DNA from 3 places in the Cobetia sp. BL01 genome. Region 1 is predicted to be linked to each of the others. Evidence: predicted binding sites of a transcription regulator. Region 1 holds the regulator's gene; each other region holds the start of a gene.

What was found. The regulator LexA, encoded in region 1, represses DNA repair genes until DNA is damaged. The targets are predictions, from matches to a motif close to TACTGTNTANNTANACAGTA.
Region 2: the regulator LexA is predicted to act here: its motif matches at 2,874-2,893, upstream of ACZYGA_RS09575 (LexA family protein).
Region 3: the regulator LexA is predicted to act here: its motif matches at 3,542-3,561, upstream of recA (recombinase RecA).

The regions. Positions count from the first base shown of each region.
Region 1 is NZ_JBVBEE010000002.1:306,204-316,096, forward strand. Features, by position in the region: gene ACZYGA_RS05015 (mechanosensitive ion channel family protein) at 1-1,351, opposite strand, end outside; gene nagZ (beta-N-acetylhexosaminidase) at 1,399-2,493, opposite strand; gene ACZYGA_RS05025 (L,D-transpeptidase family protein) at 2,696-3,238, opposite strand; gene ACZYGA_RS05030 (TetR/AcrR family transcriptional regulator) at 3,238-3,915, opposite strand; gene lexA (transcriptional repressor LexA) at 4,480-5,109, shown strand; gene ACZYGA_RS05040 (hypothetical protein) at 5,240-5,479, opposite strand; gene ACZYGA_RS05045 (DUF6586 family protein) at 5,733-6,212, opposite strand; gene topA (type I DNA topoisomerase) at 6,212-8,854, opposite strand; gene pyk (pyruvate kinase) at 9,462-9,893, shown strand, end outside.
Region 2 is NZ_JBVBEE010000004.1:185,764-195,656, forward strand. Features, by position in the region: gene ACZYGA_RS09560 (MliC family protein) at 1-628, shown strand, start outside; gene ACZYGA_RS09565 (FMN-dependent NADH-azoreductase) at 795-1,415, shown strand; gene ACZYGA_RS09570 (IMPACT family protein) at 1,558-2,184, opposite strand; gene ACZYGA_RS09575 (LexA family protein) at 2,211-2,687, opposite strand; gene ccmA (cytochrome c biogenesis heme-transporting ATPase CcmA) at 3,166-3,879, shown strand; gene ccmB (heme exporter protein CcmB) at 3,876-4,598, shown strand; gene ACZYGA_RS09590 (heme ABC transporter permease) at 4,749-5,546, shown strand; gene ccmD (heme exporter protein CcmD) at 5,546-5,740, shown strand; gene ccmE (cytochrome c maturation protein CcmE) at 5,822-6,319, shown strand; gene ACZYGA_RS09605 (heme lyase CcmF/NrfE family subunit) at 6,319-8,319, shown strand; gene ACZYGA_RS09610 (DsbE family thiol:disulfide interchange protein) at 8,316-8,885, shown strand; gene ACZYGA_RS09615 (cytochrome c-type biogenesis protein) at 8,882-9,415, shown strand; gene ccmI (c-type cytochrome biogenesis protein CcmI) at 9,412-9,893, shown strand, end outside.
Region 3 is NZ_JBVBEE010000006.1:136,807-146,699, reverse strand. Features, by position in the region: gene alaS (alanine--tRNA ligase) at 1-1,332, opposite strand, end outside; gene ACZYGA_RS12315 (regulatory protein RecX) at 1,581-2,219, opposite strand; gene recA (recombinase RecA) at 2,367-3,428, opposite strand; gene ACZYGA_RS12305 (CinA family protein) at 3,660-4,181, opposite strand; gene mutS (DNA mismatch repair protein MutS) at 4,350-6,929, shown strand; gene fdxA (ferredoxin FdxA) at 7,182-7,505, shown strand; gene eno (phosphopyruvate hydratase) at 8,719-9,893, opposite strand, start outside.

The sequences.
Region 1 (9,893 bases):
TGGCCTCATCTCCACGTCGGGCGGACGTGGCAGAGGATGTAGCAGCGGAGGATGAAGCAGAACGGCGGGACCCGCTCTGCGCAGCGTGTGACGGCGAGGCTTCAGCGGCCTTGCCGTCCTGTTCGTCTTGCGGTCGGCGCGAGGACGACTCGCGATCAGCATTCGTGTCGCCTTGAGGAGCAGCGCCCTCGAGGGACAGCACGTCAGCGAAGTGCAGGCGCTGCCCCGGCAGGGCCACGCGTGCATCGTGCTCACGGATGATGTCATGGATGCGCAGCAGCACATCCTGCTTGATGGCGTGATACTTCACCCAGTCGGTGGTGCGCGTGAAGACGTACACGAAGAAGTCCAGCGAGTGTTCACCGTAGCTGTTGAAGTTCACGATCTGGGTCCGCGTCTGGTCGATCTCGTCATGCCCTTCCACCATCTCGCGGACCGCGGTGATGATGTCACCGACCCGGGTGGCATCTTCGTAACGCAAGCCGATGGTCTCGAAGATGCGCCGGTTGTACATCCGTGACGGATTCTCCACCGCGATGCTGGTGAAGATGGCGTTGGGGATGTAGAGCGGACGCATGTCGAAGGTGCGGATGCGCGTCAGCCGCCAGCCGATGTCCTCGACGGTGCCCTCGATCTCGCGGTCCGGCGAGCGAATCCAGTCACCGACCTTGAACGGGCGGTCGAGATGGATCATCAGGGCACCGAAGAAGTTGGCCAGCAGATCACGCGCGGCGAAGCCCACCGCGATACCGCCGACCCCACCGAAGGCCATCACGCCGGACAGTGACACACCGAGATTCTGCAGGATGGCCAGACCCACCAGCACGATCACGACGGCACGCAGCAGTTTGCTGATCGCCGAGGCCGTGGTGGCATCCATCGCGTTGACGTTGGTGCCGGGCGGTGGCGTGGTACGCAGCGACTCGAAGCGCTTGATCATGCGAATCAACGCCCAGGCCAGCGCCAGCAGGGTGATGATCTGTCGCACCGTGCCCAGATAGGCCTCCAGGCTGCCGGGCGCGAACTGATGGGCAAGAATGTCCAGCGCGACCAGCGAGCCCATGCTGTAGAGCCACAGAGACAGCGGATGGCGCAGCCCGTGCAGCAGCGCGTCATCCCACAGGTTGCGACTCTTCTCGGCATGCACGGCCAGGCGACTGAGCAGAATGCGCTCGCTCAGATGCAGCACGATCACGGCCACCAGCACCAGGGCGAGGTTGATCCCCCAGAGTGGCAGACCGAAGGTCTGCTCCACCCAGTTGCGCAGCGGCTCGACCCAGTGATTGATCATCTCTTCGGCAGGCGCCGCCAGCTTGTCGGCAGCCGCCTCGGTGGCGGATTTCTCAGCCATGTGGAGTCCTTGGGTGACGTCTGGAGGAAAAGCCCCTCAAGGCTGGCTCATTCAGCCAAGCCCGATGGCATGGCCACCTGCTCGAGCGGCTGACTGGCCGCCAGCGCCTCGAGACGTGCATGGGTACGCCGCCAGCGAGACAGCCCCGCAAGGCCCTCGAGCGTGGGGCGGGCGCGCCCGTAGCGCAGACGCGCCTGACGCTTGCCGGCATTGCGCTGCTCATCCCCATCGAGGCTGTCGAGCACGGCACGTGCGGCGGCGGGATCATTGCACACCAGCGCCATGTCGCAGCCGGCATCCAGTGCCAGACGAGCGCGCACTTCCGGCTCGCCCTCGGCCACGGCAGCCGCCATGCCCAGGTCATCGGAGAAGATGGCGCCCTTGAAACCGAACTCCTCACGCAGCAGCCCCAGCCAGCTTGGCGAGAAGCCGGCGGGGCGCGCATCGAAGTCGGGATAGATGACATGAGCCGGCATCACGCCACCCAGGCGATCCGCCAGCGCCGCGAAGGGCTTGAGATCATGCTCGCGCAGCTCGCGGAAGGAGCGGGGGTCGATCACGCGCTCGCGGTGGGTATCCGCCGCGATGCCACCATGACCGGGATAATGCTTGCCGACTGCCGCCATGCCAGCTTCGCGCAGGCCCTCGATGAAGGCGGTCCCGACGGCAATCACGTCCTCGGGAGTCGTCCCGAAGCTGCGGTCGCCGATGATGGTGGAACCCGCGACATCGATATCCAATACCGGCGCGAAGGTGATGTCGCAGCCAATGGCAGCCATCTCCATGCCCAGCAACCAGCCGGCGTCACGGGCAAACCCGAGCCCTGACGACTGGGCATCATCACCGCAGCCGTCACAGTCACGTCCCAGGCAGCAATGTGCCAGGGCGCGCATCGGCGGCAGGCGGGTCACGCCTTCGCGCAGCCGTTGCACCCGTCCGCCTTCCTGATCGATGGCGATCAACAGATGTGGATTGACGCGGCGGATCTCACCGCACAGCGCCAGCACCTGCTCGGGAGAAGCACAGTTGCGCGCAAACAGGATGACGCCGCCGACGGCGGGGCGTGCCAGTAGTTCACGTTCGTCAGACGTGAGGGTATGCCCCTCGACGTCGAGCATTACGGAGCCCAATGGCTGTGTCATGACATCCTTCCTGTCCATGGCCTGCTGGCCGTGTCATGCGCTGCAAGGCATGGCACGCACGGCAGGGTTTCATGTCGTTACGGGGCTCGGCAGCCTGGAAGACAAGCCTCAGGACAGGCGGCCGGCGCGAGGAAAGGCGCAATTCTAGCCGACTGAGCGCGACTCGAACAGTCGCGAGCACCAGCCGCCAGGCAACGCAGCGTCAGGCGTGCAACAGCACTGGCGTTCCGGCCGGCGCATGCCGGTAAAGGCACAGCAGATCCTCATCGCGCAGACGAATGCACCCATGGGAGGCCGGGGTGCCCATCGGCTCGCTGGTCGGCGTGCCATGGAAGTAGATGTAGCGCCGCAGGCTGTCGACGCGCTGTCCCGCCGCGTTGCGGCCACGGTTGATGCCGGGCTCACGACCGCTGAGCCACAGGATACGCGTCAGGATCCAGTCGCGTTCGGGGTGCTCGGCGGCCAGTCGAGGCGTGAACACCTCTCCCGTGAAGCGCCGTCCACGATAGACGGCACCACGTGGGTTGCCCTCCCCGATCGCGGCGCGAACCACATGCCAGCCGGTCGGCGTGCAACCGCTGCCATCGAGCTCGCCGATACCGTTGAGGCCGCTGGAGATCGCACAGGCATGCACCAGCGTGTCAGGGTCAGCCGCGGGGGGCGGCGCATCACGACTGCCACTGGGCGCGTCATTGCGTATCTCGAGACGCTGGCGGGTGAGATCCACGCAGACCCAGCAAGCCATCAGCTTGCCGCCTGGGTGACCGCTTCACCATCTCCGAGCGAGGCCGGCAGCGGAGCCGCCATCGCCGCGACCACCACCGGACGCATGTGCTGGATCAGCTCGCGCACACTGGTGTGATGGCCGTATTCGGCCTCTTCGATATCGCGCAGTGCGTCCAGTCCCGAGAAGGTGAAGATCACGCTGCCGAGCATGAAGTGCAGACGCCAGAAGCGCTCGTTGTCTGGCAGGTCCGGCGTCGCAAGCTTCAGGAGCTCGGCGAAGCGGCTGAAGACCGTGCCGTAATGCTCGCGGATGTAGCGACGCATGTGGCCCTGCCCCTGGGTATAGGCAAGCCCGAGCAGGCGCATGAAGGTACGCAGGCTGTTGCGCTCGGCCGGCACCTCAAGCACCGTGCGCGCCATCACTTCCAGCAGCGTTTCCAGCGGCACCTGACGACCGGCATGCTGCTGCTCGACACTGTCGAGTGCCGCATGGAAACGCTCGCTGAAGGGGTCGAGATAGCGGGCGAACACTGCCTGGATCAATGACTTCTTTGAGCCGAAGTGATAATTGACCGCCGCCAGGTTGACCTTGGCCTTGCTGGTGATATTGCGCAGCGAGGTTTCGGCGAAGCCTCGCTCGGCGAACAGGACCTCGGCGGTATCGAGGATACGGGTAACGGTATCGGTCTGGGCCATGGGCGGATGCCTTGTCAGATGATCAGTCACGAGGGGGCACGGGAGTCCTTGTCCCCCCGGACAACGGCAAGGCCGTGGCCCGGGGGGCGACTCTTCTCATGCAGGTCAATCAAACGACATGTCGGTCTTCACGCACCGCGTGTCAGGCAGCGACTCCGAGGCGGAGGCTGCCACGAGCCGTGTCCCGAGCACAGGACAGACGCACAGGACACACAGGGCCTGTGTACCGGTAGCCGGATGCGCTCGACGAACATTCGTTTGAAACAAGATAATTCTAGCTGTCCATGCCATGACTGGCAATTGCTGGTTGTTTCAAACACTCGACAGCCAAGACCGGCAGGACGCGCATTCACGCGGGACATTCGGGGACGGGATGGTCATGGGGCGTCCCGGACACCCGCTGTCTCGCGTCAGCATGTCGATGTCGACGAAGATGCCGGCAACGTTGCTGCCAAAGCACCCACGATGCCTTGCATGACCGCCATGACTGGATACAATGACAGTTGTATGGATGCACACCCCGTGCCGTCAGCTCAGATGCCGCCCAGGCCAAAGGCAATGCCCATGACTCAGCCGCTTACTCCGCGCCAGCAGGATGTCTTCGATTTCATCATCAAGACCATCAAGTCCTCAGGCTATCCGCCAACGCGTGCCGAAATCGCCCAGGCACTGGGCTTTCGCTCACCGAATGCCGCGGAAGAGCATCTGCGTGCCCTGAAGCGCAAGGGAGCCATCGAGATGGTGCCGGGCACCTCGCGGGGCATCCGCGTGCCGTCTCTGGCCGAGGCGGAAGAGGATAGCGAGCAGGGCCTGCCGGTCATCGGGGAAGTGGCCGCTGGCAGCCCTATCCTGGCCAGCCAGCATATCGATCGTCATTGCCCACTGCCCAGTGACTACTTCTCGCCTGCCGCCGACTATCTGCTGCGCGTGCGCGGGGTCTCGATGAAGGATGTCGGCATTCTGGAAGGTGACCTGCTGGCCGTGCACCGCACGAGCAGCGTGCGTGACGGACAGATCGTGGTGGCGCGTCTGGGGGATGAAGTGACGGTGAAGCGTTTCCGTCGCGATGGCCATTACGTATGGCTGGAAGCCGAGAACGAGGACTTCGCTCCCATCAAGGTGGATCTGCGCACGGACAGCCTGGAAATCGAGGGCCTCGGCGTGGGCGTGATCCGCGATGGCGGCCTGCACTGATCTCAAGGCTTGCAGGCAGTCTGTCCTCACAGCGCTGACGCGCAGATGACGATTGTCGTCATCTGGGCATCCACGAAAAAACCCGCCGGTTGGCGGGTTTTTTCGTGGCTGGCAGACATGCGGGAAGTGCTCAGTGCACCATGCCTTCCGACTGCTCGTCTTCATCATCCTCGCCATCCCACAGGCGGGTGCGGGTGATGGCGTGATCGATCATCTCACGCGCGACCTCGAAGCGATTGTCACGCAGCAGATCGGCAGCTTCATCGGAGATGCGGATACTGAGAAGTGGCTCACCTTCACTCTCGGCGGCACGCAGGATCACTTCCCCATCTTCCATTTGCACGATTTCAAGTACGGCGGGATCGGACACGTCATTCCTCCTGCACGGCATCCTGAGGATACCGGCGTCGTTGTGATCGTCAGCTTGACGGCGGGCAGGCCCTGCGACTTGCAGTCACTGGCGACAATGCAGAAAAAAGTACGACCACAGCCAGAGCCATGGTCGTACCGGAGAATGCAGGGCTTGCCACAATGCCGCCAGTCTAGCACCCGTCATGCCAGGGCGTCACCTGAATGACAGGTGCGTGACATGCCAGCGCTTTCGGGTCAGGCAAGGCGCGACGCTACCACTCCACATTCGACTCGCGAAGGTGTGACAGCAACGCCTTCATGGCGCTGACTGCCGTGGCGAGACGCTCTGCCAGAGGCGCATTGGCCGCCGCGGCGATGATGAGACCATCGCCACGCGCCTGGCCTTCCTCACGCCGGGCAGCACCGCCCTCTTCATGCAAACGCGTGATATCGGCCACCAGCTGGCTCAACCAACTGTCCGGCTGCGCCTGCAGGCTTCGCAACTGCTCGATTTCCGCCACGGGAGTCGGCGGTGTGGCCAGCCGCTCGCGCCAGCTGCCCTCAGGCCAGCGTGCCGACGCGGCGCACTCCTCGATCAACGAGGCCAATGCCAGCTCCATCAACGCCAGCGCCCCTTCCTCACCGGCCATGCGCCGTGCGACGGCATGCTCATCACGCGTCGCGACGGCCGCCTGCTCCAGCAGCAACTCGGCCTGATACAGCAGTTGATTGGTGCGGCCACGCTGGCTCATCAGCTCTTGGCTCCCTTGCGCTTGTCCTCGACGACCCAACGGCCGTTGTCGAAGGTCGCCTTCCACCCCGTCGCCTTGCCATCCTCGTCCGTCATCACGAACTGCTCCTTGGCCTTGCGCGAGAAACGAATCTGCGTCGGGCGGCCATCGGGGTCTTTCTCCGGCGCCTTGAGGATGAAGTGATACTTCTCCGGCAGCTCGTCGGCATGCGCCTTGAGCTCGCTGACCAGCGGCGGACGCGTCTCGCGATTCTTGGGGAACTGACTGGCGGCAAGGAACAGGCCACTGGCGCCATCACGCAGCACGTAGTGATCCTCGACCTTCACGCAGGCAAGTTCCGGCATGGGGATCGGGTCCATCTTCGGCGGCGCGACCTCTCCGGACTTGAGCAGCTTGCGGGTGTTCTTGCAATCCTCGTTGGTGCAGCCGAAGTACTTGCCGAAACGCCCGGTCTTGAGCTGCATGTCGGCACCGCACTTGTCGCACTCGATGACCGGCCCATCGTAGCCCTTGATGCGGAACTGACCCTGCTCGACTTCATGTCCCACGCAGTCCGGGCTGTTGCCGCAGACGTGCAGCTTGCGCTGCTCGTCGATCAGATAGCTGTCCATGGCCGTGGCGCAGATCGGGCAACGGCGCTTGGCACGCAGTGCATCGGTCTCGGCATTCTCATCCGCGTCAGCGGCGACCGCCTCATCCCCCGGCAACAGGTCGATGGTGGTCTTGCAGCGCTCCTTGGGCGGAAGGTTGTAACCGGAGCATCCCAGGAAGACGCCGGTGGAGGCGGTACGGATCTGCATCTCGCGACCACAGGTCGGGCAGGCGATATCGGTCGGCACCGGCTGATTCGGGCGCATGCCCTCTTCTGACTGGGCGTGATCCAGCTCGGCCTTGAACTCGGCGTAGAAGGCATCCAGCAGCTCGCGCCAGTTGCGCTGACCATTGGCCACCTCATCGAGGTAGTCTTCCATGCGCGCGGTGAAGCCGAAGTCCATCAGGTCCTTGAAGGATTCACTGAGACGATCAGTGACGATGTCACCCAGCTTCTCGGCGTAGAAACGCCGATTTTCCAGCGCCACGTAACCACGATCCTGGATGGTCGAGATGATCGCCGCATAGGTCGAAGGACGGCCGATGCCGCGCTTCTCCAGCTCCTTGACCAGACTGGCTTCGGTGTAACGCGCCGTCGGCTTGGTGAAGTGCTGCTGCGGGTCCAGCTCGACCAGCTCCAGCACCTCGCCGATGGCCAGGTCCGGCAGTGACTGATCCTCTTCCTTCTTGCCCGCCGGCTTCATCACGCGGGTATAACCGTCAAACTTGAGCACCCGGCCCTTGGCGCGCAGCTCGTAGCCATCGACCTCGATGGTCAGGGTCGAGGACAGATACTCCGCCGGCACCATCTGGCAGGCGACGAACTGACGCCAGATCAGCTCATACAGACGCTCCGCGTCACGCTCCATGCCGGTGAGGTCCGTCGCGCGACGCGCCACCTCGGAGGGACGGATCGCTTCGTGAGCTTCCTGGGCGCCTTCCTTGCTGGAGTAGACGTTGGCGGCCTGCGGCAGATAGTTGTCGCCGAATTCCTCAGCGATGAAGTCCCGCGCGGTGGCCACCGCGTCCGCCGACAGATTGGTCGAGTCGGTACGCATGTAAGTGATGTAACCGGCCTCGTAGAGGCGCTGCGCCATCATCATGGTCTTCTTGACCGAGAAGCCGAGACGACTGCTGGCCGCCTGCTGCAGGGTCGAGGTGATGAAGGGGGCATTCGGCTTGGAACGGGTCGGCTTGTCTTCGCGATTGGAAATCGCGAGCCGAGCGGTACGCAGCGCCGCGATGCGATCCAGCGTTTCCTTCTCGCTGGTCGGACGGAAGGCCTTGCCATCCTGACGCGCCAGCTCGAAACGGATCGCCTCGCCGCTGGTCGCGGCAAGCTCTGCGTGCACATCCCAGAATTCTTCCGGAATGAAGGCACGGATCTCACGCTCACGCTCGACGATCAAGCGCACGGCAACCGACTGCACTCGCCCGGCCGACAGCCCACGAGCCACCTTGGCCCACAGCAGCGGCGAGACCATGAAACCGACGACACGATCCAGATAGCGACGCGCCTGCTGAGCATGCACGCGGTCCATCTTCAGATCGCCCGGCTCATCGAAGGCCGCCGTGATCGCCTTCTTGGTGATCTCGTTGAACACCACGCGCTTGTAGCGGGTATCGTCGCCACCGATGGTCTCGCGCAGGTGCCAGGCAATCGCCTCACCTTCGCGGTCCAGATCCGTCGCGAGATAGATGGTGTCGGCCTTCTCGGCCAGGCGCGTCAGCTCGGAGACGACCTTTTCCTTGCCGGGCAGGATCTCGTAATGCGCCTCCCAGCCGTTCTCCGGGTCTACCCCCATGCGACGGATGAGCTGCGTCTTGGCCTTCTTTTCCTTGTGAGCCGCCTTGGCTTCCGGCGACATCTTGCGCGTCTCGGCTGCCTGACGGGCACGCTCCTTGGGATCGGTGGCCTGCTTGCCGCTACCGCTGGTCGGCAGATCGCGGATATGCCCGACACTCGACTTCACCACGAAGTCGTTGCCGAGATACTTGTTGATGGTCTTGGCCTTGGCAGGCGACTCGACGATCACCAGTGACTTGCCCATGGTTGCTCGCATCTCCTGGCCGGCGCTGACTGCACCGGCGAATGACTCGTAGCGCTGGGTTTTATCCCAGCCTAAAAATGCGCCTACCCTACCCCAGCATTTCAGCGCTGACCAGCAATGTTGCCAGCACCACGACATGTGGGTGGTGGCAGCGGACATCACACACCACCCCGAATCTCGAGAATCGACGCCCGAGGCATGACGCGGTCATCGACCGGCACCCGGACCTGCCAGACCCGCCAGATGCATGTGTCGCCATGACGAGAGGCTAGCCATGACTATATATAAGTGGCCTTTTCACGATTCGTCACATCAGTGTGGCATTACTGACACAGGCAGTGGCAGGCCTGCGGGTCAACGTAGATGCCATCCTCACAGCCTGGGCCTCTCGGATCACGCCATGTCTGACTGGCCACCAGCCTGACGCCAGCGCTTGTGAAGACGCAAGTCATGTCGCTACCATCGCCGCCATGGCAGCCGAATCACTCGCGCGCTACCACACCAATCAACCACGACACTCGACAGGCTCCCTTTACGTCGTCAATGTAGTAAAATGACAACACAAACCGCCTGACCCCTCACGCAAGTGTTCAAGGAGTATGTTCTCATGCCGCACGCGTTCAACGGCCCGATCCGCCGCACCAAGATTGTCGCCACACTCGGTCCGGCCAGTGACAAGCCGGGCGTCCTCGACGCGATGATCCGTGCCGGAGTGGATGTGGTTCGCCTCAACTTCTCTCACGGCAGCCCCGAAGACCACCGCATGCGTGCCGAGGCCGTCCGTGCCGCCGCCGCCGCCCAAGGCCGCAGCGTCGCCGTGCTGGGTGATCTGCAGGGTCCGAAGATCCGCATCGCCCGCTTCAAGGACACCGCTGTCCAGCTTCAGGAAGGCCAACCGTTCATCCTGGACATCGGCCTGGGCCGCGATGAAGGTACCGTCGAGCGTGTCGGCTGCGACTATCAGCAGCTGGCCGATGACGTGGTCGCCGGCGACGTTCTGCTGCTTGATGACGGTCGCGTGGTGCTCGAGGTCAACGAA
Region 2 (9,893 bases), on a different contig from region 1:
CGGCGCTCGTTATCGGGCCAATGACGCCCCGGTCTCCGAGCGGCAGCGTCAACAGGCGGAGGGGGGAGCCCGTGAACTGGAAGTCTGGTTCAAGGGGCGGGAAGCCACGCTGCACAATGCGCGCGGCAACCTTGAGTGCGTTCAGGATGATCAGCGCACCATCCAGATCCCCGATGACCAGCCGCTGCTGGTGGCACAGGGTCACGAGCCTGAGTGGCGTATCAGTCTGGATCGAGCGCATAACCGGATGACGGTGACGGCATCGCCCGGCCTGTTGGGTGCCGTGCAAGGCAAGGCGCGGGTGTCGCAGGACGCTACAGGCACCGATGACAGCAGCTCTGGCGTTGCCGGGAACGAGAGCGGCAAGCAGGATCAGGAGTCATCGTCGCTCAGTCAGTTGACGTTACCCTATCGGGTCAATGACGACGGCAAGCATGGCAAGGTGCTGTCGGCGCGCTTGCCGCGCGCTTCAGTCGGCAGGGGGTGGCTGAAACTGAGCCTGACGCCGGGTGCCTGCTTCGACACCATGCAAGGTACCCCGTATCCGCTGACCTCCGAGCTGACTCTGACGCGAAAAGGAGGAGAATCTCGAGATCTGAGTGGCTGTGGAGAGGCATACCTCCCCTGACATGACGTTTCTTTTCGTCGATTTTTTCGAATGGTTGGTGCGATCTTTATCGCTTTTCGTGCCACGGAGTTCATCTATCATGGCGGGCAGCTCTCCATTACGGGCAACGGATGCCAAGCCTGGCTCGTGATGGGAAATCGTCCTTTCTGTCTGCGGAGAACCTGCCATGTCTGCCACACCGCTCAATGTTCTGCTGGTCTCATCTTCCCTGTTCGGAGAAAAAGGCAACTCTCGTGAACTGGCTTCCGCGTTCGTGGATGCCTTGCAGGCGTCCGGTCACGAGCATCAGTTGACGCATCATGATCTGGTCGAGCGCGATCTTCCGCACCTGGGTGCCGCCGAGATGCAGGCATGGATGACGCCGGCGGATGAGCGAAGCGCTGAGCAACGCAAGCTCGCCGAGCTGTCTGATGGTTTCCTGGCCGAGCTGAGAGCGGCTGACCTGCTGGTCATCGCGGCACCGCTCTACAATCTGGGCCTGCCGACGCAGATGAAGGCGTGGTTCGACCGGGTGCTGCGTGCCGGCGAGACCTTCCGCTACACCGAGAAAGGGCCCGTGGGTCTGCTGGAAGGCAAGCAGGCACTGGTGCTGGCAGCACGTGGCGGGATGTATGCGGGCAGTGACCTGGACTCCCAGACGCCGCATCTCACATCCATGCTTGGGCTGATGGGCATCACGGATCAGCACTTCGTATACGCTGAAGGCCTCAACATGGGCGATGAGCAAAAGGTGGGAGCTCTGTCAGAGGCCAGGACAGGCATCGCCAACTACGTAGATGCTCTCTGACCCGGTGTATCTGCCGTAGCTGAGTCACATTGGTTGAGCATGATGAATGAAAACGCCACCGCCGCTCTGAGAGGAGCGGCGGTGGCGTTTGTGCTATCGGGAAGCAGAGGTCACTGGGGGAGGAGCCAGTGGCCGGAAACGCTCAGCCTTGGTCTTCGAGTACTTCCAGTGCGCCCTTGAGGCGCGCATGCAGCTCTTCCAGCGGCGGCTGAGCGCCGCCTTGCGGCCAGCCGGCCGTCAACACCACGCCATCGGCGGCATAGTCGCTGGCATCCACCGGTACATCGTAGCCGTTCAGCCAGTGACGCACGTCGGCCTCATGAGCGAATCCGACCTTGAGGCGTCTGGGTGTACGCGGCGTGAAGGTGGTGGTGGGCAGTCGCTCGAGGGCGTCGAGCACGGCACGACTGTATGCACGAGCCAGACCACCGGTGCCCAGCTTGATGCCGCCGAAGTAGCGGATCACCACGCAGGCGATCTGTCCCACGCCGCTGCCTTCCAGTACCTGATACATCGGCCTGCCGGCGGTACCGCCCGGCTCTCCGTCATCGGAGAAGCCGATGGCATTCTGCTCATTCGGCGCACCCGCGATGAATGCCGTGCAGTGATGACGTGCATTGGGATGGGCGAGATGCGCCTTTACCAGCAGCCGCGTCATGGCGTCTGGTGTCGGAGCGTGGGCCAGCCAGGCGATGAAGCGGCTCTTCTCGATCTCGATGCTGTGCTCGTGATGCGCCTCTGGCGCCAGTGCAGGTATCTGATAGCTCATCGTGCCATCTTAGCAAAGCGTCGCCCTCAATGAGTGACGGCGTTGCCGCGTACGACACCCATCACCATGCCCAGCACTTCGATATCGGCATTCTTGAGGTAGATGGGGGCCATGCTGTCGTTGGCCGGTTGCAGGCGTACACCGCTCTTCTCGATATACAGCTTCTTCAGCGTCACTTCCTGCTGGTTGATCATCACCACGGCGGTCTCACCGTTCTCGGCACTTTCACTGCGCTCGATGATGATGATGTCGCCATCATGAATGTTGCAGTTGATCATCGAGTGGCCGCGAACGCGCAGGGCGTAGGTGTTGCGTCGCACCATGCGCGTCGGCACGGCGATCGTGCCGCAGTCGGCGATGGCTTCGATGGGCATGCCGGCGGTGATGTTGCCGAGCAACGGGATATCCATCATGTCGCTGGCAGTGATTTCCTGCCAGGCCTCGTCATTGAGCGGCAGATTGTGAAGGCGCTGAAGGTAGTGTGGAGCGTGAAGACGTGACATGAGCTATCCCCTGATGCTGTGCGGTCGGCAGAGGGAGCCGACCTGCGATGCAGCGTGAAAGGTCGTCAGGCTGAGTTCATCTGCGGCCTGATAGGCTCTGCGAACATGATGACAACGCGATGAGAGCCGACCCGTTCGGTCTGCTGCCCGGGCAATGCCAGGCATGCGATGACGATACTGTATGAGTACTGTTTTTGTATACAGTGTCTGCATCATAGCAAGCCAGCGCGAGGTGGCAAGGGGTGAGTCGGTCGTCGATGCCAATCAGGCGATGGGTGTGTCGTATGAATGTGCACCATGCTTTGCTGATGGAGCGCGCGAGAACTTGACTCCCGTGCAAGGCTCGACGCGTGCGGGTCGCGTCATTCGGGCGACCGGTGGTCAGTGCCGGCTTCAGCTCGTAGAATGACGCGATTGGATCCCTCGGGACCAGCCTCTGATGTCGCGCTCCGCGACTGACCAGCCGCGAGATGTCGGGATGTCGATCCAGCCAGTCAGCGATGAAGCCCGTTGCGTGCCGCCCTTGCTGGCGGTGCGGGCGCTTGGGTGTGAGCGCGATGAGCGCTGGCTGTTCCAGACGCTCGACTTCAGCCTCGCGGCGGGCGAGATCCTGCAGATCGAAGGCCCCAATGGCAGTGGCAAGACCACCCTGCTCAAGATTCTGTCCGGGCAGTTCCATGATCACGAAGGCGAAGTGCTCTGGCAGGGGCAGCCTGCCTCGCGGGTGCGCGACGACTTTCTGGGATCACTGCTCTATCTGGGTCACCAGCCCGGCATCAAGGGCACGCTGACGGCATTGGAAAATCTTGCCTGGTATCAGGCGCTCGGTGACGCCGCATCTTCTCGAAACGCCGCGGAGCGACGCTCGCTCGCCTGGGCAGCGCTGGACGCCGTGGGGCTTGCCGGCTTCGAGGATGTCCCGGCCCAGCAGCTGTCGGCTGGTCAGCAGCGGCGCATCGCCCTGGCGCGATTGCACCTGACACCGCGTCAACTGTGGGTGCTCGACGAGCCCTTCACCGCCATCGACATCGATGGCGTCCAGGCGCTGGAGGCGCTGCTGCTGGCGCATGCCGAGCGGGGTGGCAGCGTGGTGATGACGACCCACCATCGCTTCTCGGATGTCTCGCGATTGCGCCGAATAGGCCTTGGGCAACGCGCTGGCGCGGAGTCGAGGGAGGGCGCCTGGGCATGAGACATGATCCTCTGACACCATTGTCCGAGTCTCCCGTTGCCTGCTCGTTGGGTGGAGCACTCAAGGCGACACTTCGACGCGACCTGCGTCAGGCGTTGCGCCGGCGCAGTGAGCTGATCAACCCGCTGGTATTCTTCGCCCTGGTGATCACGCTGTTTCCGCTGGGGATCTCGCCGGACAAGGCGCTGCTGGCGACACTGGCGCCGGGGCTGCTGTGGGTGGCGGCCTTGCTGGCCACGTTGCTGTCACTTGAGGGGCTGTTCCGGCAGGACCTCGACGACGGTAGCCTTGAGCAACTGCTGCTGACCCCCCAGCCGTTGCCATTGCTGGTGCTGGCCAAGGTGGCGGGGCACTGGCTGTTGACCGGTCTGCCGCTGGCGCTGATGGCACCGCTGCTGGGCGTGATGCTGGGGCTGCCGAGCGGCGCCTTCGGGGTGCTGATCGCCTCGCTGGCGCTGGGCAGTCTGAGCCTGTCGCTGATCGGCGCGATCGGCGCGGCGCTGACGGTCGGGCTGCGGCGCGGCGGCGTGCTGCTCTCGCTGATCATCCTGCCGCTGTACATTCCCGTGCTGATCTTCGGCGCCGGCGCGGTGCAGAGCGCCGTCACCGGCATGCCCAGCGCCGCCCACCTGGCCATGCTGGGTGCGATGCTGGCGCTGGCACTGTTGCTGGCGCCGCTTGCCATCGCCGCCGGCCTGAGGCTGAGCATCAATGGCTAGTCCCTGCTCCCTGCCGGCTGGCAGAGGGTGGCCTGAGTGCCGCCAGCACTTCGCCAGATATCCTTTCGCCCCTGACAAGAGGCTCGTGTGAACGCCGATTCCGACTCTCATCAAGCGCCTGCTCGCAAGGTTCGCCCGCGCAAGGGCGGGCTGTGGCCATGGCTGCATCGCTTGGGCACACCGGCGACCTTCTTCGCGGCCAGCCAGCGCTGGCTGCCGTGGCTATGGGCCGTGGCGATCCTCGCGCTGGTGGCCGGCAGTGCCTGGGGACTGGCCTTCGCGCCGGCGGATTACCAGCAGGGCAACAGCTTCCGCATCATCTATGTGCATGTGCCGGCGGCGATTCTCGCCCAGTCCTGCTTCATGCTGCTGGCGGCATGCGCACTCATCTTCCTTGTCTGGAAGATCAAGCTGGCGGACATGGTCGCCACGGCCGCCGCCCCCGTCGGCGCCTTGATGACGGCGCTGGCGCTGTTTTCCGGCTCGGTATGGGGCATTCCCACCTGGGGCACCTGGTGGATCTGGGATGCCCGGCTGACGTCGATGCTGATCCAGCTGTTCCTGTATCTGGGCGTGATCGTGCTGCGCGGTTCCTTCGCCAGTCGTGACAGCGGCTCGCGTGCCGCCTCGATTCTGGCGCTGGTCGGCATGGTCAATATCCCGATCATCAAGTATTCGGTGGATTGGTGGAGCACACTGCATCAACCTGCCACCTTCACGCTGAGTGAAGCACCGCCGATGCCGGCCAGCATGTGGATTCCGCTGCTGCTGATGGTCATCGGCTTCTACGCCCTGTTCGGTGCGCTGGTGCTGATGCGCACGCGGGTCGAGGTGCTGAGGCGTGAGAGTCGCAAGCAATGGGTGCGTGACCTGCTGAGCCCGCACTCGGACTCACGCCCCGGCCAGAATTCGCCTGCAGGCCCCGTTTCCACAGAGGGTGATCACTGATGAGCTTGCCCGATGTCGCCTTCTCGAGTGTCAGCGAGTTCTTCGCCATGGGAGGGCACGCCCTCTATGTGTGGTCCGCCTGGGGGCTGACGGCGGCATGCCTCGCGGGGCTGGTGATCGCCACGCGGCTGTCCCGTCGCGCGGTGGAGGCCGATATTCGCCGTCGCCTGCGTCGGGAATCCGCCCGTTCCTGAATCCATTCTCGACCTCCCGTGCCAGCCGTCCCGCTGGTCGCGAGAGGCATGATCGTCCCTTGCCCTGATCGAGCCCTGACCATGACCCCCAAACGCAAGCAGCGCCTGTATCTCGTCACGGCCATCGTGCTGCTGGCCGCCCTCGCGGTGGGCCTCACGCTCTATGCCCTGCGCGCCAACATCAATGCCTTCTACACCCCGACCCAGATCGCCAGTGGCGAGGCGCCCCAGGGGCGTCAGATTCGCGCAGGCGGCATGGTGCGCGATGGCAGTGTCAGGCGTGACAACGAGACGCTGGATGCCATCTTCACCGTCACCGATTTCGATCATGACGTGACGGTGCATTATCAGGGCATCCTGCCGGACCTGTTCCGTGAAGGGCAGGGCGTGGTGGTGATGGGCACCTTCGATGGTGAGCATCTCGAGGCCAGCGAAGTGCTCGCCAAGCATGACGAGAAGTACATGCCGCCGGAGGTATCCGAGGCTCTCAAGGCGTCCGGACGTGATGTCTCTGGCAACAGGACGGGTGACAGGATAGACACCGGGATGACAGAGAAAACACCTCAGGAGGCGCAGTGATGTTGACGCAACTGTTGCCGGAAATCGGCCATTTCGCGCTGATTCTGGGGGCCTGTCTGGCCTGCGTGCAGGCGGTGGTGCCGCTGGCGGGAGCCGCCACGCGTCGCCCGCTGTGGATGAGTTTCGCCCAGCCGATGGCCTGGGGGCAGTTCCTGTTCGTGCTGATCGCCTATGCCTGTCTGACCGCGAGCTTCCTGCTGGATGACTTCAGCGTCGCCTACATCGCCAACAACTCCAACAGCCAGCTGCCGTGGTACTTCAAGTTCAGTGCCGTGTGGGGCAGTCACGAGGGTTCGGTGCTGCTGTGGAGCCTGATACTGGCGGGCTGGGGCTTTGCCGTCTCGCTGGGCGCGCGCGATCTGCCGCGCGACATGCTGGCGCGGGTACTGGGCATCATGGGATTGATCTCCACCGGCTTCATGGCCTTCGTGCTGCTGACCTCCAATCCCTTCGCACGTCTGCTGCCGGACATGCCGGCAGATGGCGCGGATCTCAATCCGCTGTTGCAGGACATCGGGCTGATCATCCATCCGCCGATGCTCTACATGGGCTATGTCGGTTTCTCGGTGGCATTCTCGTTCGCGATGGCGGCCCTGCTGGGCGGGCGCCTCGATGCGGCCTGGGCACGCTGGGCGCGCCCCTGGACCAACATCGCCTGGGCCTTCCTCACCGTTGGCATCGCGCTGGGCAGCTGGTGGGCCTACTACGAGCTGGGCTGGGGCGGCTGGTGGTTCTGGGACCCGGTGGAGAACGCCTCCCTGATGCCGTGGCTGGCGGGTACCGCCCTGATCCACTCACTGGCGGTCACCGAGAAGCGCGGTGCCTTCAAGAGCTGGACGGTGCTGCTGTCGATCTTCGCCTTCTCGCTGTCACTGCTGGGGACCTTCCTGGTGCGCTCCGGCGTGCTGACCTCGGTGCACGCCTTCGCCAGTGACCCGGACCGCGGCCTGTTCATCCTCGTGCTGCTCGGTATCACCGTCGGTGGCTCGCTGTTGCTGTTCGCGCTGCGCGCACCGCGCGTGCGCTCGACGCTCGGCTTCCACTGGCTGTCGCGGGATGCCTTTCTGCTGGTCAACAACCTCGTGCTGCTGGTGATGATGGTCACCGTGCTGCTGGGCACTCTCTATCCGCTGGTGCTGGATTCGCTGGGGCTGGGCAAGATCTCGGTGGGCCCGCCGTACTTCAATGCGCTGTTCGTGCCGCTGACCACACTGCTGTGCGCCTTCATGGGGCTCGGGCCGGCCTCGCGCTGGAAGCAGATGCCTGGGCGCGAGCTTGCACGCCGTCTGGCACTTTCCGGCGGCGCGGCACTCATCATCGGCGGGCTGCTGCCGCTGTTGCTGGATATCGAGTGGAGTCTCTCGGTGGCGCTGGGGCTGGTCATCGCGCTGTGGGTGGTGCTGCCGCTGCTGCGCGACCTGTGGGACAAGAGTGCCTCCAGGGCAGGGCGTCTGGCAGGTCTCAAGCGCCTCACGCCCAGCTACTGGGGCATGCAGCTGGCGCATCTGGGCCTGGCCGTGACCATCGTCGGCGTGACGCTGGTCTCCAATACCGAGGTCGCCGAGAACGTGCGCATGGTGCAGGGCAAGGAAGTCAGCGTGGGCGGCTATCAATTCCGCATGACTGAGCTTGGCGAGTATCGCGGCCCCAACTACCTGTCCGACCGCGCCACGGTGGAGGTCAGTCGTGATGGCGAGGCGGTGACGACGCTGCATCCCGAGAAGCGCCTGTTCCTGGCCAGCGGCATGCCGATGACCGAAACCGCGCTGGATGCCGGCTTCACGCGTGACCTCTACGTCGCCATGGGCGAGAAGCTCGATGACGATAGCTGGGCAGTACGCATCCAGGTCAAACCCTTCGTGCGCTGGCTGTGGCTGGGCGCCTTGCTGATGGGCGCGGGCGGCGTGATCGCCGTGCTGGATCGCCGTTATCGTCGGCGTGTCGAGGCCAGTACGGTGACCGACAATCCCTCACTCACCGCGCAGGAGGCTCACCCATGAATCTTCGTCGTCTGGTGCTGTTCTTGCCGTTGGTGGTCGTGGTGGGGCTGGGCGCTTTTCTCTATAAGCGCCTCGATGATGACCCTTACGCACGGGACTCCGCGCTGCTGTCGCGCCCCTTCCCCGCATTCTCGCTCAGCACCCTGGGTGACCCGCAGGCGAGCCTCGATGCCTCGCTGCTCAAGGGCCAGGTCAGCCTCGTCAACGTCTGGGGCGAGTGGTGCCCGACCTGCAAGCACGAGATGCCGCAGCTGCTGGATCTCGCGAATCGCGGTGTGCACATGGTCGGGGTCGACTACAAGGACACGCGTGCCAAGGGCCGCCAGTTCCTCGAGGAATTCGGTGACCCGTTCAGCGTCAATCTCTTCGACCCGGATGGCACCCTGGGGTTTGATCTCGGCGTCTATGGGGCACCGGAAACCTTCCTGGTCGATGCCGAGGGCGTGATCCGCTATCACCACACCGGCTATATCCGTCCGGAAGATGTTCGCGATGTGATCCTGCCGACACTGGAGCGGATCGCGAAACCTGCGACTGGTGCCGCCGGCGAGGAGGCCAGCTCATGAAGTCCGTGCTCAAGAGTGTCGCCATCCCGCTGGTGCAGGCGCTGGTCGTGCTGCTGTTTCTCTCGTGGCTGGCGGCTGGCAAGGCGCAGGCTGCCATCGAGGTGCATCAGTTCGACAATCCTGTGCTGCAGAAGCGCTACGACAGCCTGACGGCCGCGCTGCGCTGCCCCAAGTGTCAGAACCAGGCGATCGGTGACTCGGATTCCCCCATCGCCGGTGACATGCGCCAGAACGTGGCGGATCTGCTCAATGATGGTCGCAGTGACAGCGAGATCCAGAATTTCATGGTCGCGCGTTTCGGCGAGTACGTGCTCTACAACCCGCGCCTCGATGGGCGTACCTGGCTGTTGTGGGGCGGTCCGGCGGCCCTGATCGCGCTCGGACTGCTCATCGTGGCCTTGATCGTGCGGGCTCGGCGACGGGCACGGGTGCGTGCGCTGGACGATGATGAGCAGGCACGCCTGTCGGCGCTGCTCGACAGGCATCGCGATGCCGGCAATGCACCGCAAGACGCCAAGGAGCGCTCATGATTCTGTTATGGCTGGCGATCGCCGTGCTGCTGCTTCCCGCCGGTTGGCTGCTGTTGCTGCCGCTGCGCCGCGCGCGCCGCGTGCATGCCGCCCAGCAGGCCTTCGAGGACAACGACAGCCTCGGCGCCGAGAACGTGCGTGTCTATCGACGTCGACTGGCCTCACTGGAGCGCGGCCATGCGCGCGGCGAGCTGGATGACACGGCGCTGGCGGAAGGGCGTGTCGAGCTGGAACGCAGTCTGCTGGAAGATGCCGAGGCTTTGAGGCGCTCCCCGCTCAAGGCGGCCGGCAGTGGTCGTGTGCTGGTGCCCGTGTTGCTGGTGGCGATGGTGGCGGGCTCGCTCTACTGGTATCAGCGCGAAGGGGCGAGCGGCGATCTGGCGCTGGCGCAGGCGATTGCCGCCACGCCGATCCATGATGCCGCCAGCTTCAATGCGCGCATCGCGCGTCTGCGTGCCGAGGCCGAGGCACAGCCGGA
Region 3 (9,893 bases), on a different contig from region 1:
CGTCTCGCCTTCCAGCGTCAGGTTGGCGGAATAGTCGCCCCCGAAATTGCTGGCAGCACGTGCACGCTCACGCTGAGCTTCCAGCGCGGCCTCGAAACCGGCCTCATCGAGGATCAGTTCGCGCTCGCGGCAGATGTCGGCGGTCAGGTCGTAGGGGAAGCCGTAGGTATCGTAGAGCTTGAAGATGGTTTCGCCGTCGAGGGTATTGCCATCCAGCTCGGCGATGGCCTCCTCGAGCAGCTTCATGCCGTGCTCCAGCGTACGCGCGAACTGCTCCTCTTCCTTGAGCAGCACACGCTCGATCTGCTCACGCGCAGAGCGCAGTTCCGGATAGGCATCGCCCATCTCGGCATCCAGCGCCGCGACCAGCTTGTAGAAGAAGCTGCCGCGCGCGCCCAGCTTGTGACCGTGACGCACGGCACGGCGGATGATGCGACGCAGCACGTAGCCACGCCCTTCGTTGGACGGCAGCACGCCATCGGCGATCAGGAAGGCACACGAACGGATGTGATCCGCCACCACGCGCAGCGAGGGAGTGGTGATGTTGTCATGACCGATGATCTCGGCCGCAGCCGCCAGCAGATTCTGGAACAGGTCGATCTCGTAGTTGGAGTGCACGCCCTGCATCACGGCCGCGACGCGCTCCAGCCCCATGCCGGTATCGATGGACGGCTTGGGCAGCGGATGCAGCGTGCCTTCGGCATCACGATCGAACTGCATGAAGACCAGGTTCCAGATCTCGATGTAGCGGTCGCCATCTTCGTCCGGGCTGCCCGGCGGGCCACCGGCGACGTCTTCACCGTGATCATAGAAGATCTCGGAAGACGGGCCACAGGGGCCGGTGTCGCCCATCTGCCAGAAGTTGTCCTCGTCGAGACGCGAGAAGCGGTTCTGATCGATGCCGACCTCGTTGAACCAGATGTCACGGGCTTCGTCATCGCTGACGTGCACGGTGACCCACAGCTTCTCCTTCGGCAGGCCCAGCTCTTCGGTCAGGAACTTCCAGGCGAACTGGATGGCTTCGCGCTTGAAGTAGTCACCGAAGCTGAAGTTGCCCAGCATCTCGAAGAAAGTGTGGTGACGTGCGGTGTAACCGACGTTGTCCAGGTCATTGTGCTTGCCGCCGGCGCGCACGCAGCGCTGTGCGGAGGTGGCACGGCTGTAGCCACGCGGATCACGGCCCAGGAAGACATCCTTGAAGGGCACCATGCCGGCGTTGGTGAACAGCAGGGTCGGGTCGTTGTTCGGCACCAGAGAACTGGTGGGAACGATGGTATGCCCCTGCTTCTCGAAATAGGTCAGGAAGGCGTTTCTGATTTCTGCGCTTTTCATAGAGGTTCCGTAGCGATGTGCGTAAAGACGCTCCGGGGGTCTTCTTCTGCATGACTTCCGCATGGTTTCTGCATATTCATCCATGTGGGAATGCATGGAGGTGCAATGAAAAGCATGAAAGAAGGCGCCTGCCCCGTGCCGTCGCAAGACGACCTAGTATAACGCCTGTTCGCGCAAGCTAAAGGGGGGGAAATGGCTTGAGTGACCGGTTTGCGCGTTCCGAGCCATTGCCCGGGCAATGGCTGGCCTCACGCCTCGTCTTCCGTCCAGGCGGACTCCATGGCGTAGCGCAACTGCTCGTAGTCGAAGCCGCGCTGGAGCAGGAAGCGCTCTCGGCGCGCACGCTCCTTGTGACCCTCGCCCGCTGAGGAAAAGCGCCTTGCCAACGTCTCGCGCGCCAGCTCGAAGAAGTCCACCGCATCAATATGTCCGAAGGCATCAGGCACCGGATCACAGGCAGCACGCATCACGGCACCTGACGTCTCGTTGTCGATGCCACGCTGGCGCAACTCCTGCTGGATACGCCTGGGGCCCTGCCCCCTCAGCACCCGTGTCCGCAGGAAGCTGGCGGCGAAGCGCTCATCGGATTGCAGGCCTTCCTCGACCAGACGCTCCAGCACTTCCTCGATCAGCAGCTCGACCTCATCACGACTCAAGCGCGTCTCGGCGCCCTCCTCGCCACTCGCGGACTGCTCCGCCAGCGCATCATCGCTGACGGTCTGCAGGTAGTCGCGCTCCTTGAGATAGTCGTGCAGCTCGCGACGGCTGTGCTCGCGGCGTGCCAGACGTGCGATGGCGTCATTGCGGGCACGCCGTTGCGGCGTCATCGCGCCGACATCGAGGGGCTGATAGTCCGGCCCGGCGGTCTCTCTTTCCTGATCGTGCATGTTGGCGCTCCTTTCTGGAGGGGCACCCGAGATGGCGAAATCCCCGGTGCAAAACGCACAGCGCCCGCCACCGAAAACGGGGCGGGCGCTGCAGATCACTGAAAGGCGCTGAAATCAGCGCTCAATGAACACGTTCTCGAGCAGGTCTCAATCGAGATCCAGATCATCTTCATTTTCGGCGACCACTTCTTCCTTGGCCTCTTCCTTGGTTTCCGGAGAAGCCAGCAGCTGGGCGCGAATCTGGCTCTCGATCTCTTCCATGATCGCGGGGTTGTCCTCCAGATACTGGGCGGAGTTGGCCTTGCCCTGACCGATCTTGCTGCCCTGGTAGCTGTACCAGGCACCTGCCTTGCCGACCAGACCACACTGCACGCCCAGATCAATGACCTCACCGGCGTGGTAGATGCCCTTGCCGTAGAGAATCTGGAACTCGGCCTGGCGGAACGGCGGCGCGACCTTGTTCTTCACGACCTTGACGCGAGTCTCGTTACCGGTGACTTCATCGCCGGACTTCACGGAGCCGGTACGACGGATGTCGAGACGGACACTCGAGTAGAACTTCAGCGCGTTACCACCGGTGGTGGTTTCCGGGCTACCGAACATCACCCCGATCTTCATGCGGATCTGGTTGATGAACACCACCATGCAGTTGGCATTCTTGATGTGACCCGTCACCTTGCGCAGCGCCTGGGACATCAGACGCGCCTGCAGGCCGACGTGGGAGTCACCCATCTCACCCTCGATCTCGGCACGCGGCGTCAGGGCTGCCACGGAATCGACGATGATGACGTCGACACCACCGGAACGCACCAGCATGTCGACGATCTCGAGTGCCTGCTCACCGGTATCCGGCTGGGAGACCAGCATCTCGTCCAGATTGACGCCGAGCTTCTCGGCGTAGGACGGATCCAGCGCGTGCTCGGCATCGATGAAGGCACACACCTTGCCCTGCTTCTGGGCCTGGGCGATGACCGAGAGCGTCAGTGTCGTCTTGCCCGAGGATTCCGGACCGTAGATCTCGACCACTCGACCGAAAGGCAGGCCACCGATGCCGAGCGCGATATCCAGGCCCAGAGACCCGGTGGATACCGACGGGATGGCCACACGCGGGGCATCGCCCATGCGCATGACGGCGCCCTTGCCGAACTGGCGCTCGATCTGGGACAGCGCCGCGTTCAGCGCCTTGGTACGATTGTCGTCCTGTGCCATGTGGCCTCCTGTCGAACGGCGGCGCCGCATGGGCAACCACCTGAAATAGGAAATTCTCAAGCTTCGGGTGATGCAGAGACTGTCAGCCTAGCGGCTGGGCTGTCATGGCAAAACCCTGTATACATGGACAGTATGATGCCGCATGTTTCATCGTTCTGCCAGTCCGGTGATGCGCTTTTTCAGGCAGCAGTCTCAACGCAGAGGGTTGCATGCGTCTCGAGCCTCACCAGTTCAGCCCTGCCAGGCTTCCACGCATTCGATCAAGCCTTGCAATGCCACCCTCACGGCGGCGTCGCGCACGGCCTGCCGGTCTCCCGGAAAGTGGAAACACCGCGCCTGCTGTCGCGCCTCACTGCCCCATGCCAGCCACACCGTCCCCACGGGCTTTTCTTCACTGCCGCCTCCCGGACCCGCCACACCACTGATTGCCACCCCCAATTCGGCACCGCTGTCACGACACGCTCCCTTGACCATCTCGCGCACGACGGCCTCGGAGACTGCCCCGAAGTCCGCGAGCGATGCTTCGCTGACGCCGAGCAGACGCCGCTTGGCAGCATTCGAGTAGGTCACATAGCCCGCCTCGAAATAGCCGGAGCTACCGGAAATCGCCGTGATCGCGGCACTCACGCCACCCCCGGTGCATGACTCTGCAGCAGTGATCTGGACTCCGCGCGCCAATGCCAGCGCCTGCAGCTGCTCGGCCAGTGCATTCGCATCCGGTGCCTCGGACGTCGTATCCGTCAATCGGGCCATGAACGAACTCCTTTCTAGAAGTGGTCTGAGGAAAAGGGAAGCGAGCAGGAGGCATCACAGGCATTGGAGCCGGCCGTGCCAGTCCGTAGAATATCGCGCATCCCGCATGCCGTGTTCTCGCATGTGCGTCTTTTTCCCATTGCAGTGCAGTCAAGGAAGTCCATGGCCATGGCCAAGAACAGCGCGCCCCAGATGACGCCGATGATGGCGCAGTACATGAAGATCAAACGCGAGCACCCCGGTGTGCTGCTGTTCTATCGCATGGGCGACTTCTATGAGCTGTTCCATGAGGACGCCAAGCGAGCCGCGCAACTGCTCGACATCACCCTGACGGCACGTGGCAGCTCCGGCGGCTCCCCCATTCCCATGGCAGGGGTGCCTTATCACAGCGCCGAGGGTTACCTGGCACGCCTGGTGAAAATGGGCGAATCCGTGGCCATCTGCGAGCAGATCGGCGATCCCGCGACCACCAAGGGCCCCGTCGAGCGCAAGGTGGTGCGCATCGTCACACCGGGCACCCTGCATGACGAGGCGCTTCTGGATGCCAGCCGTGACAATCTGCTGGTGGCGCTGCATCGAGACGGTGAGACCTGGGGCCTGGCGGCACTGGAGCTTTCCTCAGGACGCTTCAGCGTACTGGAAGTCAATGGCGATGAAGAACTGCTGGCCGAGATCCAGCGTCTGTCACCCGCCGAGCTGATGGTCGGCGAGAGTCGTGAACTGCCAAGCAGTCTTGCCTCACGCCCGGGCCTGACCCGTCAGAGTGACTGGCATTTCGACCATGAGACCGCGTTGCGCCTGCTGTGCGATCAGTTCGGCGTTCAGGACCTCAATGGTTTCGGTTGCAGTCATCTGACCTGCGCGGTCACCGCTGCTGGTGCCCTGCTCGACTACGCGCGTGACACGCAGCGCACCGGTCTGCCCCACGTGACGGCGCTGGCCGTGGAGAGTCGCGACGATTCGGTCGTGATCGATGCCGCCAGCCGTCGCAACCTCGAGATCGACACCAATCTTGGCGGCAGCAGCGACAACACGCTGGCCAGCGTATTGGACGTGACTGCTACCGCGATGGGCTCACGCCTGCTCAAGCGCTGGCTCAACCGCCCGCTGCGCGATCAGACCCAGATCGGCCAGCGCCAGGCGGCAGTGCAGCGCTTGATTGAGGGTGACTACCCCTTCGAACTGCAAGGCCTGCTCAAGCGGATCGGCGATGTGGAGCGCATCCTGGCGCGTGTTGCACTGCGCAGCGCCCGCCCGCGGGACATGGCGCGCCTGCGTGATGGCCTCAATACACTGCCAAAGCTGCGCGCCGTGCTCGCCAGCGTCGAGAAAGGCAGTGCCATCGATGACCTGCGCGATGGCATCCGCCTGTTCCCCGCCCTCTCGGCCATGCTCAGCGAAGCGCTGATCGAGAATCCGCCGGTCGTGCTGCGCGATGGCGGGGTGATCGCCGATGGCTACGACGATGAGCTGGACGAGTATCGCGGCCTCTCCGAGAACGCCGGTCAGTATCTGGTGGCCCTCGAGACCCGTGAGCGTGAGCGCACCGGCATCAGCAACCTCAAGGTCGGCTACAACCGCGTTCATGGTTACTTCATCGAGCTGCCGCGCTCCCAGTCAGCGGAAGCTCCGCCGGAATACATCCGCCGCCAGACGCTCAAGAATGCCGAGCGCTTCATCATCCCGGAACTCAAGGAATTCGAGGACAAGGCGCTGTCGGCCAAGTCCAAGTCGCTGGCCCGCGAGAAGCTGCTGTATGAGCACCTTCTGGATGACCTGAATACCGAACTGGATGGCCTGCAGCAGACGGCACGCGCCCTGGCGTCACTGGATGTGCTCACCGCCTTCGCTGATCGCGCCGCCGCACTGGACTTCGTCCGCCCACAGCTCAGCGACACGCCGGGAATCGACATCGAAGGCGGCCGCCACCCGGTGGTGGAACATGTCAGCGACCACCCCTTCGTGCCCAACGACGTGCGCTTTGACGATGCGCGCCGCATGCTGGTGATCACCGGCCCCAACATGGGCGGTAAATCCACCTACATGCGTCAGACCGCGCTGATCGCACTGCTCGCGCATACCGGCAGCTTCGTACCCGCCGCTCGCGCCTGCATCGGCCCGCTGGATCGCATCTTCACGCGTATCGGCTCCTCGGATGACCTGGCCGGTGGCCGCTCGACCTTCATGGTCGAGATGACCGAGACTGCCAGCATCCTGCACAACGCCACCGACGAGAGTCTGGTGCTGATGGATGAGATCGGTCGCGGCACCTCGACCTTCGATGGCCTGTCATTGGCCTGGGCAAGCGCCGAGCACCTGGCCCGCACGCGCGCCTTCACGCTGTTCGCGACCCATTATTTCGAGATGACGGCACTCCCCGAGCACGTCGATGGCGTGGCCAACGTTCACCTGACCGCCGCAGAGCATGGCGATGGCATCGTCTTCATGCACCGTGTCGAGGAGGGGCCGGCAAGCCAGAGTTATGGCCTGCAGGTTGCCCAGCTGGCCGGGGTCCCGCAGAACGTCATCCTGCGTGCACGTGAGAAATTGACCAGTCTCGAGCAGCAGGAGGTCGATCGTCCGCAGGTTGCCCGTGAAGATGCACTCGGCCAGCCAGTACCGCAGCAGAATGACCTCTTCGCGGCACCGCCTCACCCGATCGTCGAAGCCTTGACCCAGCTGGACCCGGATGACCTGAGCCCCAAGCGGGCACTGGAACTCATCTATGAATGGCGCAAGATCCAGTAAGCGGCGGAGTGAGTCGACTGACAAGTCGCATGACACGATGCGCCTGCCGACACTCGACAGTGCGCGATGGGCATAGCACCATTCCAAAACGATCCGCCCACGCTGATTGCGAGGGCGGCAGAGCGCCACTAGAATAACGCCTTATAACACTCGCGCCGCTTATAACCTGAAACTCAAGATGCCGCTCAGACGGCACAGAGTGGCGCTGGACCACGACCTACGAGAGACGCCGACCCGCGTCAGGAGACCCAGATGGCATTCATCGTCACCGAGAACTGCATCCGCTGCAAATACACTGACTGCGTGGAGGTCTGCCCGGTCGATTGCTTCTATGAAGGCCCCAACTTCCTGGTCATCAACCCGGACGAGTGCATCGACTGCGCTCTGTGCGAGCCGGAGTGTCCCGCGGAAGCCATCTTCTCCGAGGACGAAGTGCCGGAGAATCAGAAGGAATTCATCGAGCTGAATGCCGATCTGGCCGAAGTGTGGCCGAACATCAGCGAGAAGAAGGACGCCATGGAAGACGCCGAGAAGTGGGATGGTGTCGAAGGCAAGCTCGAATACCTGGAGCAGTAAATGCTCTGCCCGACCTGACCGGGCAAGCACCAGGTTCTCATCAAGACGGCAGCCACTCCCTCAGGGGTGGCTGCCGTCTTCGTCTTGAGCGCTCATGGTCAGCCAGCCCGGCGGGTGGGGCCGAAAAAAAGGCACAAAAAAGGGCAACCCCGAAAGGTCGCCCGCTCCAAGCGTGTCCCTGTCGATCCGTCCTGGATCGTGTTCCTGGGTGCTGTCCCTGCCCGTCATGGCATCCTGCCATTCAGAGCGCACCGTCACGCATGGGGCATTGTGGCACTGCTTGCGCAGCTGTCCCACCACAATGCCCGTTTCTGCTTATTGCCTGCCCTGCTGTCCTGCTCATGCAACTGCATCGCAGATGCATTGCCCGGCATCCTGCCCGTGCCGCTCCTGACCTGCCTCAGCTGACAGTCTCATGATGTTCCGTGATCTGACATCCTTGCCTCGGCATCCTGCCGTCGAGATTCTGCCGCTGATTGCCTCGTCTGCCTGACACGGATGATGTCCCGTCATCCGTCACTCCTGTGAAGGCGAGCTTCCTGACTGCATATCGGGTCGAGACCCATCAACCATCCCTGTCGTGATTGCGCGTCCGCTGCCAATGACGATACCGTCACTCTGGATCTTCCTGATCCGGTACTTCCTGTACCTGGCCATTCATCCGTGGTCCCTGGCCAATTCCTGCCCGCTCCTCGGGCAAGATGCCATGCAGTGCTGCTGCTTCCGTCATCCTTGACGGTTCCTGTTCGCTGAACATCCTGTTCAGACGAGTCGGGCATCCTGCCCGACGTACTCCCTGGAAGATCATCAAGAGCATCCTGCTCAAAGGTGCGGTGTCCCGCCGCATCCCGCTTCCATGACGCTATTCTGGTCAGCAAGCCGTCATCAGGCAACTAGCCAAACCGCTCAGACGCATCGGGACAAACAAGGAAGCTTTTAGATAAAACTGTTGTAAAACAGTGATCTATAGAAAAACATACGATTGAACACGTATCCGGAGTGCAGCAGTTATCCTCTATGTCCTGCATATCTTGTAGGAAAAGGCTTACATGAACTGACTGCAGAGATGGGGAAAGTCCACGTACTTGAGACGCAACCTGCGCGGACAGCACGTGTAACGCACGACGGGGCCGTACCCGAAGGTACGACCCCGTCATGTGGAAGCGTTGTGGATGCCGACGACCAAGACGGCATCCACAAGCCTGTCGCCTGCTTACTGGCCCTTGATCTCTTTCAGGCCATTGTAGGCGACATCGCCCAGCTGCTGCTCGATCACCAGCAGGCGGTTGTACTTGGCGACACGGTCAGAGCGGCACAGAGAGCCGGTCTTGATCTGCCCGGCACAGGTACCCACGGCGAGGTCGGCGATGGTGGTGTCTTCGGTCTCGCCACTGCGGTGGGAGATGACCGCAGTGAAGCCAGCGGCCTGCGCCATCTTGATCGCATCCAGGGTCTCGGACAGTGAACCGATCTGGTTGAACTTGATCAGGATGGAGTTGCCGATGCCTTCATCGATACCACGGCTCAGGATGCGCGTATTGGTGACGAACAGGTCATCACCGACCAGCTGCACCTTGTCGCCGAGCTTGTCGGTCAGCAGTTTCCAGCCTTCCCAGTCAGACTCGTCCATGCCGTCTTCGATGGACACGATGGGGTATTCGTCCGCCAGCTCGGCCAGGTAGTCGACGAAACCACGTGCATCGAAGCTCTTGCCTTCACCAGACAGATTGTACTGGCCATCCTTGTAGAACTCGGAGGAGGCACAATCCAGCGCCAGGGTCACGTCAGTGCCCAGCGTGTAGCCCGCATCGCTGACCGCCTGCTTGATGACCGCCAGCGCTTCGGCATTGGAGGCAAGGTTCGGTGCGAAACCACCTTCGTCGCCCACGGATGTGCTCAGATCGCGGCCTTGCAGGACCTTCTTGAGCGCGTGGAAGATCTCGGCGCCGGTGCGCAGCGCTTCACGGAAGGTCGGCGCGCCGACCGGCTGGACCATGAACTCCTGGATGTCGACATTGTTGTCGGCATGCTCGCCGCCATTGATGATGTTCATCATCGGCACCGGCATGGAGTACTTGCCCGGCTGACCGTAGAGCTCGGCGATGTGAGCGTAGAGCTCGATGCCCTTGGCCTGGGCAGCTGCCTTGGCAGCGGCCAGGGAGACCGCGAGGATCGCATTGGCACCCAGCGATTCCTTGTTCTCGGTGCCATCCAGCGCCAGCATGGCGTCATCCAGCGCACGCTGGTCCAGTGCATCCATGCCCACGAGACGCTCGCGGATCGGGCCATTGACGGCTTCGACTGCCTTCAGCACACCCTTGCCCAGATAACGGCTCTTGTCGCCATCACGCAATTCCAGCGCTTCGCGCGAACCGGTGGAGGCACCGG